DNA from 3 places in the Pseudomonas sp. NPDC089530 genome. Region 1 is predicted to be linked to each of the others. Evidence: predicted binding sites of a transcription regulator. Region 1 holds the regulator's gene; each other region holds the start of a gene.
The links. The regulator FliA, encoded in region 1, starts transcription of late flagellar genes. The targets are predictions, from matches to a motif close to CTAAAGTTTNNNNNNNNNNNGCCGNTAA.
Positions count from the first base shown of each region.

Region 1 (4,320 bases):
TCGTCGAGCAGGGATTCGAATTCCTGGTCGGTGATCAGGTCGCTACCGGCGGCCGCCGCGCTTGGCGCAGCCGGCGGTACCGCCGCGGCCACCGCGGACTCCAGCGCATCGACCGCAAAGTTGCCTTTGCCGTGCAACTGGTCCAGCAGGTCTTCGAATTCGTCGTCGGTGATTTCGTCGCTGGCCGCGGCCTTTTCCGCCGCAGGCGCGGCGGCCGAAGGCGCCACCGCATCCGCTGCGAACTGGCCCTTGCCATGCAACTGATCGAGCAGCGACTCGAACTCGTCATCGGTAATTTCGTCGCTGGCCGCTTCGCCTTCGGCTACGGGTGCAGCGGCCGGGGCCTGGGCCTCGGTCTTGGCGGCATTGAGCGAATCGAGCAACTGCTCGAACTCGCTGTCGGTGATATCGCCCGATTCGCTTTCAGCGACCGGCTCAGCCACCGGCTCGGCGGCCATTTCGACTTCGGCCGCCGGCTCGGCGACCTCCTCGGCTCCGGCAGGCTCGGCCAGACGGGCCAGGGCAGCCAGCAGTTCCGGGGTGGCGGCGGTAATCTCGGTACGCTCGCGGACCTGGCCGAACATGCCGTTCACCGCGTCTAGCGCTTCGAGCACCACGTCCATCAGTTCCGCGTCGACGCGACGCTCACCCTTGCGCAGGATGTCGAAAACGTTTTCGGCGATGTGGCAGCACTCCACCAGCTCGTTGAGCTGGAGGAAGCCGGCGCCCCCTTTTACAGTGTGAAAACCGCGAAAAATTGCGTTGAGCAGGTCCGCATCGTCTGGCCGGCTTTCCAGCTCGACCAGTTGTTCGGACAGTTGCTCTAGAATCTCGCCGGCCTCAACCAGAAAATCCTGAAGGATCTCTTCATCGGCGCCGAAGCTCATGTATGGGTGCTCCTAGAATCCAAGGCTGGAAAGCAAATCGTCGACATCGTCCTGACCGGATACAACGTCTTCACGTTTATCGGCATGAATCTGCGGACCTTCACCCTTGGCCAGATGTTTTTGCGGATCTTTTTCAGCGAGGATCGCCGCGCGGTCATGTTCGATACCGGCAAAACGATCGACCTGACTGGCCATCAGGACCAGTTTGAGCAGATTGCTCTCGACTTCGGTGACCAACTGGGTCACGCGCTTGATCACCTGACCGGTCAGGTCCTGGTAGTCCTGCGCCAACAGAATGTCGTTGAGGTTGCTCGAGACCGCGCGCGTTTCCTGCTCGCTACGGGTCAGGAAACCATCCACGCGGCGGGCCAGATCGCGGAACTCTTCCGCGCCCAGTTCGCGGCGCATGAAACGTCCCCAGTCGGCGCTCAGGGCCTGGGCTTCGCTGCTCAGGCCGTTGACCAACGGGGTGGCGCTCTCTACCAGGTCCATGGTGCGGTTGGCCGCGGCCTCGGTCAGCCTGACCACATAGGACAGGCGCTCGGTGGCATCCGTGATCTGTGAAACTTCCTCGGCTTGCGGCATATGCGGGTCAATCTGAAAATTGACGATGGCGCTATGCAGCTCGCGGGTGAGCTTGCCGACTTCCCGGTACAGGCCGCGGTCACGGGTCTGGTTGAGCTCATGGATCAGTTGCACTGCTTCGCCGAACTTGCCCTTTTCAAGGCTGTCGACCAGTTCCACTGCATGTTTTTTCAGGGTCGATTCAAAATCGCCCAATGAAGATTCGTTGTGCTCCATAGCTCCCCCCGTGGCGGAATGGTTCCACGCATCAACCAATGCGTTCGAAGATCTTCTCGATCTTCTCTTTCAACGCCTGGGCCGTGAAGGGCTTGACCACGTAGCCGTTTACTCCGGCCTGGGCCGCTTCGATGATCTGTTCGCGCTTGGCTTCAGCGGTCACCATGAGTACCGGCAGGTGCTTGAGTTTTTCATCGGCGCGCACGTGGCGCAGCAGATCGATACCGGTCATGCCAGGCATGTTCCAGTCCGTTACCAGAAAGTCGATGCTCCCACTGTTGAGAACCGGAATGGCGGTGGTGCCATCGTCGGCCTCGACCGTGTTGGTGAACCCCAGGTCACGCAACAGGTTCTTGATGATCCGCCGCATCGTTGAGAAGTCATCAACGATGAGGATTTTCATGTTCTTGTCCAATTCGACCTCCAAGCAGTCTTAAACGCGTCCAGCACCTGGACGCGCCATTCAATCAATCAGGCAGAGCACTCAACGACTGCATGGAATACACGCCGCAAGACCGACAACCTCGTGCCAGTCTCGTCCGCAGTGTCCCCACACTGCCTGTCAGCGCGCTCGCCACTCCCCCAAACGCCCCCGCAAACGGGCCGCGCACTGGCTGTGTAACTGGCTGACCCGCGATTCGCTGACCCCCAGGACCTCACCGATTTCCTTGAGATTCAGCTCTTCGTCGTAGTACAGCGCCAAGACCAGTCGCTCACGCTCCGGCAAATTGGCAATCGCATCCGCCAGCGCAGCCTGGAAACGTTCGTCCTCCAGGTCGCGCGACGGCTCGAGATGAGCACTCGCGCCATCCTCATGCAGCCCTTCATGCTCGCCGTCCTGCAACAGGTCGTCGAAGCTGAACAGGCGACTGCCCAAGGTGTCGTTCAAAATCCCGTAATAATCATCGAGACTCAATTGAAGTTCGGCCGCAACTTCATGATCTTTAGCGTCGCGACCGGTTTTAGCTTCAATTGCGCGGATCGCGTCACTCACCATCCGGGTATTGCGATGCACCGAACGCGGCGCCCAGTCACCTTTACGCACCTCGTCGAGCATCGCCCCACGGATACGGATACCCGCGTAGGTCTCGAAACTCGCGCCCTTGCTCGCGTCGTACTTGGTCGACACTTCGAGCAGGCCGATCATCCCGGCCTGGATCAGGTCCTCGACCTGGACGCTGGCCGGCAAGCGCGCCAGCAGGTGATAGGCAATACGCTTGACCAGCGGCGCATAGCGCTCGATCAGTTCGTACTGGCTGTCACGTGCCGACTTGCGGTAAAGATTGAAGCCGCTGGCGCTCATAGCACCGGTCCCGCTGTTTGATGCACGAGTCGCTCGACGAAAAATTCCAGATGCCCACGTGGGTTGGCCGGCAATGGCCAGGTATCGACTTTCTGTGCAATGGCCTTGAAGGCCAGCGCGCACTTCGAACGGGGAAACGCCTCATAGACCGCACGCTGCTTTTGCACGGCCTTGCGCACGCATTCGTCGTAAGGCACGGCGCCGACGTATTGTAGAGCCACGTCCAGGAAGCGATCAGTGACCTTGGTCAACTTGGCGAACAGGTTGCGACCTTCCTGGGGGCTCTGCGCCATGTTGGCGAGCACGCGGAAGCGGTTCATGCCGTAATCGCGATTGAGCAGCTTGATCAGCGCGTAGGCATCGGTGATCGAGGTCGGCTCGTCGCAGACCACCAGCAGCACTTCCTGGGCGGCGCGGACAAAACTGACTACCGAGTCACCGATACCCGCAGCGGTGTCGATCACCAGTACGTCGAGGTTGTCGCCGATATCGCTGAAGGCCTGGATCAGACCGGCATGCTGCGCCGGGCTCAGGTGCACCATGCTCTGGGTGCCGGACGCCGCCGGCACGATACGGATGCCGCCCGGCCCCTGCAGCAGCACGTCGCGCAGCTCGCAGCGGCCTTCGATGACATCGGCAAGGGTCCGTTTGGGCGTCAGACCCAGCAGGACGTCGACGTTCGCCAGCCCCAGGTCGGCGTCCAGCAGCATGACGCGCCGACCGAGCTCCGCTAGGGCCAGGGACAAGTTCACTGACACGTTAGTCTTGCCGACGCCACCTTTGCCGCCGGTCACCGCGATCACCTGTACGGGATGCATGCTGCCCATGTTCTTTCTTTACCTTGTCTTACTTAGACGGGGCCACATAACTGGCTGCGCGTTCACCAACGGAACAATGCCTGGCAGACCATCGATGTAGGTACATTGCAATCTTTTCATGAATCCCTCAGCCCACCCGTTTGGCCGGGTTGTGGTAGAGGTCAGCGAACATGTCGGCCATGGCTTCTTCGCTGGGTTCTTCCTGCATCTGCACGCTCACCGCACGACTGACCAGCTGGTGCCGGCGCGGCAAGTGCAGATCGTCTGGAATCCGTGGGCCATCGGTCAGATAGGCAACGGGGAGTTCGTGACTGATCGCCAGGCTCAGCACCTCACCAAGGCTGGCGGTTTCATCCAGTTTAGTCAGGATGCAGCCGGCCAGCCCGCAACGCTTGTAGCTGTGGTATGCGGCGGTTAGAACCTGTTTCTGGCTGGTGGTTGCCAAGACCAGATAATTTTTTGCGCGGATCCCGCGACCGGCCAGGCTTTCCAGCTGCATGCGCAGGGCCGG
Region 1 covers NZ_JBNNVU010000069.1:23,917-28,236, reverse strand. Annotated here, with positions in the region: partial or broken gene ACQKQA_RS22195 (chemotaxis protein CheA) at 1-887, opposite strand, end outside; gene ACQKQA_RS22190 (protein phosphatase CheZ) at 900-1,688, opposite strand; gene ACQKQA_RS22185 (chemotaxis response regulator CheY) at 1,720-2,091, opposite strand; gene fliA (RNA polymerase sigma factor FliA) at 2,251-2,991, opposite strand; gene fleN (flagellar synthesis regulator FleN) at 2,988-3,818, opposite strand; gene flhF (flagellar biosynthesis protein FlhF) at 3,937-4,320, opposite strand, start outside.

Region 2 (4,320 bases), on a different contig from region 1:
CGCGTCTTCTTGTTCGTCTAGTTAGCAACTGCATCTCATTTTCATTCTTCAAGGACATCGTCATGACTGCCCCCGATTCCACCCAGCGTCCGAGCCTGCGCTCCCAGCGCCTGAACCAGATCACCCACGAACCCCATGCCAAGCTCGACGCCCTGGTCAAGGCCCATGCGCCCTTTGAGAGCGCCAGCAGCTTCGCCCGCTTCGTCGTCGCCCAGTACCTGTTCCAGTCCGAACTGGTGGCGCTGTACAACGACCCGGCGCTGATCGCCATCGTCCCGGACCTGGCCCAGCGCTGCCGCGCCGAGGCAGCCAAGGCCGACCTGGCGGACCTGGACACCGAAGTCCCGGCCCCGGTAGCGGGCGCGTTGCACAACCCGAGCAAGGCCGAAGCCCTGGGCTGGCTGTTCGTCTCCGAAGGCTCCAAGCTCGGCGCGGCGTTCCTGATCAAGCGCGCGGTGGGCCTGGGCCTCAGTGAAACCTTCGGCGCCCGGCACCTGGGCGAACCGGCCGGCGGTCGCGCCGAGGGCTGGAAAACCTTCACCCGCATCCTCGACGGCCTGCAACTGAGCGCCGAAGAAGAAGCCGCCGCGGAAAAAGGCGCGCTGGATGCCTTCACCCGGTTTACCGTGCTGCTGGAACAGGCCTACGCCACGGCCCCCGAACTGGCCTGATATAGTGCGCGAGCCAGCCCGCCTCTCTAAGGCGCGGGCTGGCCGATAACCGTTGCAGACTGCCCCTATGCTCGTCACCTCATCAGCGAACCCATGACCGGCAAGACCCGATCCCCGTCCAAAGCTTCCCGCCTGTTCTTCGCTTGCCTGGCCTACGTCAGCCTGGCCATCGGCCTGATCGCCATCGTCATCCCCGGCCTGCCCACCACCGAGTTCGTGCTCCTGGCCGCCTGGGCCGCGACCAAAAGCTCGCCGCGCCTGAGCGCCTGGATGGAAAACCACCGCCTGTTCGGCCCCATCCTGAGCAACTGGCGCAACGGCCGGATCGTCAGCCGCCGGGCCAAGATCAGCGCCACCGTCAGCATGCTGCTGTGCGCTGGCCTGATGCTGAGCCTGCTCAACCATCACTGGACCCTGTACCTGGCATTGGCCGGGATGGGCCTGGGCAACCTGTGGATCTGGTCGCGCCCGGAGGCTCTGGCCCAGGCCTCCTGAGCGCAATCGCCCTCGCCTCCCGTTCACGGGGCCCGCTGACCGGCGTTCTCCCGTGTATGTCAAACATGTGACCGCTCGTCGGCTTTTATTCAGACAAATCCTACCCAAGCCGATGTTTCGGGCATGGCGCTGAATGGATTTGGCGACTGGAGTCACTCGACTCACCGCCCATCACCTGTCCATTCGCGAGATCGCCTTATGTTCGACTCTCTGTCCATTCGCCTGAAAATCGTGCTGTTGTCCGGACTGTGCCTGCTCGGCGTGGTGGGCCTGATCGTCGGGATGAACATCTACCAGACCAACCAGAACGATCAGCTGGTCAGCAGTTCCAGCTCGCGGATGCTCACCGACAGCGTGCAGAACCTGCTGCAGGCCCGGGCCGCCGAGCAGGCGGTGCGGGTGCAGAAAACCTTTGGCGAGAGCCTGCTGGTGATCACCGCCCTGGCCGACCAGGTCAGCGACCTGCGGGCCATGGCCGGCAAGCGCGGGCTGGACGCCCAGGCCCTGCGCGAAGAACTCAACCACAGCCTGAAGACCGCCTTCGAGCGCAACACCCAGGTGCTGGGCGTCTGGCTCGCCTATGAACCCAACGCCCTCGACGGCAAGGACAGCGAATTCGCCAACGACGCCGCACGGGTCTCCAACGAAGCCGGACGCTTCGCCAGTTACTGGAGCCGCGCCGGTGGCACCGGGCTGAACACGGTGATGGTCGAAGAAGACATGAACAAGACCACCCTGAGCCTCAGCGGCACCCCCTACAACAGCTGGTACACCTGCCCGCGCGACAACAAGCGCAGCTGCCTGCTGGAGCCGTATGCCGACACCGTGGGCGGCAAGCTGATGCTGATGACCACCATTTCCCTGCCGCTGATCGTCGAGGGCAAGGTCATAGGCGTGGTCGGCGTGGACATCGCCCTGGATGCCCTGCAAGCCGCGGCCGTCGACTCCCAGCGCGGGCTGTTCGACGGTGCCGGGCACATGCTGATCGTTGCCGGCAGCGGGGTCCTCGCCGCCTACAGCAACGATGCGGCCAAGGTCGGCAAGGGCATCGCCGAGACCCTGGGCGCCGACGGCAAGGATGTCCTGCAAACCCTGGGCGGCACTGCGCCGAAAATCCTCAAGCAGGGCGACCTGATCCGCGCGGTGTACCCGGTCAGCCCGATCCCCGGCGCCCGCCCCTGGGGCGTGGTGATCGACCTGCCGGAGCAGGTGCTGCTGGCCGACTCGGTGAAGCTGCAGGCCGTGCTCGACGAGTCCCAGACCCAGGGCACCCTGATATCCCTGCTGGTGGCGGCAGTCGCCGGCGTGCTCGGCCTGCTGCTGATCTGGCTGACCGCCTCCGGCGTGACCCGGCCGATCAACAGCGTCGCGCAGATGCTCAAGGAAATCGCCAGCGGCGACGGCGACCTGACCCAGCGCCTGAACTACGCCAAGAAAGACGAACTGGGCAAGTTGGTGGGCTGGTTCAACCGCTTCCTCGACAAGCTGCAACCGACCATCGCCCAGATCAAGCAGAGCATCAGCGACGCCCGCGGCACCGCCGACCAGTCCTCGGAGATCGCCCGCCAGACCAGCGAAGGCATGCAGGTGCAGTTCCGCGAGATCGACCAGGTGGCCACCGCCTCCAACGAAATGAGCGCCACGGCCCACGACGTCGCCAACAGTGCCTCCAACGCCGCCAATGCCGCCCGTGGCGCCGACCAGTCGGCCAGAGACGGCCTGAGCATCATCGAGCGCAGCACCCGCGACATCGGCACCCTGGCCGAGGAAGTCAGCAAGGCGGTGCTCGAGGTGGAAGCCCTGGCGGTCAACAGCGAGCAGATCGGCTCGGTGCTGGAAGTGATCCGCAGCATCGCCGAGCAGACCAACCTGCTGGCCCTGAACGCGGCCATCGAGGCGGCGCGGGCCGGGGAAAGCGGCCGCGGCTTCGCGGTGGTCGCCGACGAGGTGCGCAACCTGGCCAAGCGCACCCAGGATTCGGTGGAGGAAATCCGCCTGGTGATCGAACGCATCCAGAGCGGCACCCGGGGCGTGGTGGCGACCATGCATTCGAGCCAGGCCCAGGCCCAGAGCAACGCCGGGCAGATCCAGCAGGCGGTGCAGGCCCTGGGCCGGATCAGCGACGCGGTCACGGTGATCAGCGACATGAACCTGCAGATCGCCAGCGCCGCGGAACAGCAGAGCGCGGTGGCCGAAGAGGTCAACCGCAATGTCTCGGCAATCCGCAGCGTGACCGAATCCCTCACCGAACAGGCCACCGAATCGGCCCAGGTCAGCAGCCAGCTCAACGCCCTGACCACCCAGCAGATGAAGCTGATGGATCAGTTCCGCGTCTGACCCCCTCTTTGTAGGAGCGAAGCTTGCTCGCGATAGCCGTGCAGCGGCGGTTCCCCAGGCACCGCGTTATCGTTGGCGTTCTTTCGCGAGCAAGCTTCGCTCCTACAGGTAGCCCTGCTCCGTGCTGCGGCGCTTCACGCTTTTGCTCTATGCTGCCCCCTCTCTAGCGGAGGGCCTGCAATGACCGATCTACTGTCGTCTGTTCAAGCCGCGCTTGGCTTACCCCGAACCCCGATTGCCTTGACCTCGAGCGGCGCCCTGCCCTCGGCCTTTGCCGTGACCGAACTGGCCAGCGCCAGCATCGCCGCGGCCGGCCAGGCAACGGCCGAACTGCTACACGACCGGACCGGGCGCCTGCCCGCCCTGAGCGTCGACCGGCGCCTCGCCTCCTTCTGGTTCGCCACCTCCCTGCGCCCGCTCGGCTGGAGCGTGCCGCCGCTGTGGGACCCGGTCGCCGGCGACTACGCCACCCAGGACGGCTGGATTCGCCTGCACACCAACGCGCCCCATCATCGCCGTGCCGCCGAACAGGTGCTCGGCCCGGTCGCGGATCGTCCGGCCATGGCCGCCCGGGTCGCGCAATGGAACAAGCACGACCTGGAACAGGCGGTGGTCGCGGCCGGCGGTTGCGCCGCGCAAATGCGCAGCTGGAACGACTGGCAGGCTCACCCCCAGGGGCAGGCGGTGAATGCCGAACCGCTGGTGCACTGGCTGGCGCACAGCGTAGGCGCCGCGCAACCCTGGCGTGGTTCGCAAGCCCGGCCCCTGGCCGGGATCAAGGTGCTGGACCTGACCCGGGTGCTGGCCGGCCCCATCG
Region 2 covers NZ_JBNNVU010000012.1:93,560-97,879, forward strand. Annotated here, with positions in the region: gene ACQKQA_RS07560 (biliverdin-producing heme oxygenase) at 63-671, shown strand; gene ACQKQA_RS07565 (YbaN family protein) at 765-1,166, shown strand; gene ACQKQA_RS07570 (methyl-accepting chemotaxis protein) at 1,365-3,503, shown strand; gene ACQKQA_RS07575 (CoA transferase) at 3,684-4,320, shown strand, end outside.
Region 2: the regulator FliA is predicted to act here: its motif matches at 1,313-1,340, upstream of ACQKQA_RS07570 (methyl-accepting chemotaxis protein).

Region 3 (4,320 bases), on a different contig from region 1:
GGTCGATGTGGTGGCCGAAGGCATCGACGTGGCGCTGCGGGTTCGTGAACATGGCGACGAAGACCCCTTGCTGGTGACCCGGCGCCTGCGCCCGGCGCAGACCGTGATCGTCGCCAGCCCGGCGTTCGCCCGACAGTGGCCGGTCGAGAGCCCCGAGGATCTGCACCGGGTGCCGGTGCTAGGTGCACTGGAGGCCGACCGCCTGGTGCACCTGCGCATGCTCGATGCCCAGGGCAACAAATGCGACCTGGCGCTGGAGGCACGCCTGGGGGTCGAGGACTTCCTCGTGCGCCGCACCAGCGCCCTCGCCGGCCTGGGTTGTACGGTCCTGCCGATGATGTATTGCGAAGAAGAGCTGCAAGATGGCCAGTTGGTGCAACTGCTGCCCGACTGGTCGCTGCCTGGCGGCTGGTTGCAGGCGGTCTACCCTCATCGACGCGGGGTCTTGCCGGCGGTCAGGGCCTGGATCGACCATGTGAGCGAAGCCTTCAAAGGCTGCGGAGACCGAACCCTGTAACGGGCGCGATAAAAGGAAAAACCATGACTGAAGCGGATGTGGCGCACTTCTGCCTGGGCTTGCCCGGCGCGCGCGAAGACTACAAATGGGGCGGCGTACGGGTATTTTCCGTGGCCGGCAACAAGATGTTCGCCCTGCAGAACCTGCGGGGCGAATCGCTGGCGTTCAAGGTGGACCAGGAGCTGTTCCTCGGCCATGTCGACCGTCCCGGCATCGCCCCGGCGCCCTACCTGGCCCGGGCGCACTGGATCATCATGCAGACGCCCTACCCCCTGGCGGCCGATGAATTGCGGGACTTGTTACAGCGCTCCCACCAACTGGTGGTGAGCAAGCTGCCCAAGCGGGTACAGGTGGGTTTGCTGCTCTAGAACAGCGAGAACAGGCTGCCCTGGAGAAACAGCCGGTCGATCCAGAACACCTGGTGCAGCAGCACGATCAGCCAGAACACCAGTTGATAGGAAAGCTTGCGGGTCTTGTGGCGGAACGCCTGCTGCGCCAGCAAGGCACCGGGCCAGCCGCCGGCCAGCTCCACGGCGTGCAGGACGTTTTCCGGGGTCCGCCAGCTATCGCTGCGGGCCTTGCGCTTGTCGCTCCAGTAAAGGAAAAACGTCAACAGGCTGACCACGCCATAGGCTGCCAGCGGCACCCAGGAAATCCCCTTCACGCCCAGCAGCAACGAGCCCCACAACGGCAAGGCGCAGAGCAGCATGAAGACCGCGGCCTTGAGCCGTGGCTGCTGGATCCGCGCCCCGGCGGCCTGGCCGGGGCGGTTCGGGTTACGCGCGTCCATCAGTTGTGGGCCGCGGCCCAGTCGACCCAGCCGAACTGCCAGGTGGCCAGGATCACCAGGCCGAAGACAATGCGGTACCAGGCGAACGCCGCGTAGCTATGGTTGGCGATGAACTTGAGCAGGCCCCTGACCGCGATCATCGCGAAGATGAACGAGACGATGAAACCGACAGCAAATACCGGCAGGTCGTCCGGCTGGAACAGGTTGCGGTACTTGTAGCCCGAGTAGACCGCCGCACCGACCATGGTCGGCATGGCCAGGAAGAACGAGAACTCGGTGGCGGTCTTGCGCGACAGGCCGAACAACAGGCCGCCGATGATGGTCGAGCCCGAACGCGAGGTGCCCGGGATCATCGCCAGGCACTGGGCGAAACCGACCTTCAAGGCGTCTTTCCAACTGATCTCGTCCACCGTGTTGGCGTGCACTTCATGCTGCCGGCGCTCGGCCCAGAGCATGATCACGCCCCCCACCACCAGCGCCGTGGCAACGGTGATCGGGTTGAACAGGTATTTGTGGATCAGGTCGGCGAAGATCACCCCCAGCACCACGGCGGGCAGGAAGGCAATCAGCAGATTGGCGGTAAAACGCTGGGCGTTGCGCTGGGTCGGCAAGCCCGTGACCACGTCGAGGATCTTGCGGCGAAACTCCCAGACCACCGCGAGAATGGCGCCCAGTTGAATGATGATGTTGAACGCCATGGCGCGCTCGCCGCCGAAGTTGAGCAAGTCGGCGACGATGATCTGGTGACCGGTGCTGCTGATGGGCAGAAACTCTGTCAGCCCTTCTACGATGCCTAAAATCAGTGCCTGTACGGCCGTCCAAAGTTCCATCAATCCCCCGAAGGTCATGCCGTGGCATGCCTTTTTAGTTTTTCTTCAATGTTCACTGACGCGAGCGTCGCGGATTCGCAGACGCAATAGGATCACCATCGCCCTTGAAAATTCCGTGAAAAATCAGCCGGATTCAGGTTTTTCGCGATGAGGCCGAAATCCTAGCAGACATACTCGATAAACGCTGTCGCGTTGAGAGAATCCGATGGGCCTGGATGCAAGGAGCAGCATGACGGATGTACAGGACGTTCTATTACAAGAAAAACGATCGGGAGTGACAGATTCATGAACAGCTTACGCAGAATGTCGATCAGCCGCCGACTGTGGCTCATCCTGATTGTAGCGGTCCTCATGCTGCTGACCCTGGGCATGCTGATGCTCAAGCAGATTCATGACGACCTGTACCAGGCCAAGGCGCAGAAAACCCAGCATGTGGTGCAGACCGCCAACGGCGTCCTGGCCTATTTCCATGGCCTGGAAAGCGCCGGCACTCTCGATCGCGCGACGGCGCAGAAGCAGGCGCTGAGCGCCATCCGCGGCCTGCGCTACGACCAGAGCGACTACTTCTGGATCAACGACCTGACCCCGGTCATGGTCATGCACCCGGCCAACCCCAAGCTCGACGGCCAGAACCTCGCGGCGATCCGCGACCCGGACGGCTTTGCCGTGTTCAACGAAATGGTGGCCATCGCCAAGGCCAAGGGCGCCGGCATGATCAACTATCGCTGGCCGAAGCCGGGCGCCAGCGAGCCGGTGCAGAAGACCTCCTACGTCCAGCTGTTCGAGCCCTGGGGCTGGATCATCGGCTCCGGGGTGTACATCGACGACGTACAGGTCGAGTTCCGCAGCCAGGTGGTCAACGCGTCGGTCGTTGGCATTGCCATTGCCGTGCTCATGGCCCTGCTGGTCATGCTGATCGCCCGCAGCATCGTCCGCCCGCTGCAGGAAACCGTGCACGCCATGGCCAACATCGCCAGCGGCGAAAGCGACCTGACCCGTAGCCTCGACACCCACGGCCAGGACGAAGTCACCGAACTGGCCCGGCACTTCAATGGCTTCACCGCCAAGCTGCGTCTTGTCGTCAGCCAGTTGCAGGTGTCGGCCTCAGCCCTGGCGCAGTCCTCCACCGACCTGGGCGACAACGCCAACCAGGCCCAGGAACGCAGCCAGCAGCAGTCGCAGCAGATGGAACTGGTGGCCACCGCCATCAACGAAGTGACCTACGGCGTCCAGGACGTGGCGAAGAACGCCGAACAGGCCGCCAGCGAAATGCGCGACGCCGAAGCCCAGGCCCAGCAGGGTCAGGTCAATATCGACGGCAGCCTGCAGCAGATCGACCGGCTCTCGGGGACCATCGACCAGGCGGTGGAGGTGATCCGCACCCTGGCCCAGGAAAGCACCCAGATCGGCAGCGTGCTGGAGGTGATTCACTCCATCGCCGAGCAGACCAACCTGCTGGCGCTCAACGCAGCGATCGAAGCCGCCCGGGCTGGCGAACAGGGTCGCGGGTTCGCCGTGGTGGCCGATGAGGTACGCCTGCTGGCCCAGCGCACCCAGAAGTCCACCGCCGAGATCCAGTCGATGATCGAACGCCTGCAGGGGCATTCGGAAGCCGCGGTCAAGGTCATCAGCGACAGCAGCCGGGTGTCGCAGCAGACCATCGAGCAGGCCGGGCTGGCCGGGGAAAGCCTGAATGCCATCGGCCAGGCCCTGCGCAACCTCAATGGACTGAACACCTCCATCGCCAGCGCCACCCTGCAACAGGCCCATGTGGTCGAAGACATCAACCAGAACGTGACCCAGGCCGCCGGCCTGTCCCACAGCACCGCCCTGGCGGCCGAGCAGTCCAGCGCCGCCAGCCTGCACCTCAAGGAGCTGAGCGAGCAGCTCAACGGCCTGTTGCGCCAGTTCCGGGTCTGACCCCCTTCGTGGCGGGGTTAGCCCCGCCACGATCGCCGGCCTCGACTAACATGCCAGGCCGCTTCTGGTTACAATCCGCCCCCTCCTTCGCTTCCAGGTAGTGTTTCCATGTCCGGGCTTGAACTGTTCGCCGCTGCCCTCGGGGTGATCGCCGTCTGGCTGACCGTCCGGCAGAACCCCTGGTGCTGGCCGATCGGCCTGGTCATGGTGCTGCTGTACAGCTGGATTTTCTTCGAAGTGAAACTGTATTCGGACATGCTGCT
Region 3 covers NZ_JBNNVU010000002.1:181,495-185,814, reverse strand. Annotated here, with positions in the region: gene ACQKQA_RS01880 (LysR substrate-binding domain-containing protein) at 1-517, shown strand, start outside; gene ACQKQA_RS01875 (MmcQ/YjbR family DNA-binding protein) at 541-885, shown strand; gene ACQKQA_RS01870 (DUF1294 domain-containing protein) at 882-1,307, opposite strand; gene ACQKQA_RS01865 (undecaprenyl-diphosphate phosphatase) at 1,307-2,137, opposite strand; gene ACQKQA_RS01860 (methyl-accepting chemotaxis protein) at 2,423-4,057, shown strand; gene pnuC (nicotinamide riboside transporter PnuC) at 4,166-4,320, shown strand, end outside.
Region 3: the regulator FliA is predicted to act here: its motif matches at 2,270-2,297, upstream of ACQKQA_RS01860 (methyl-accepting chemotaxis protein).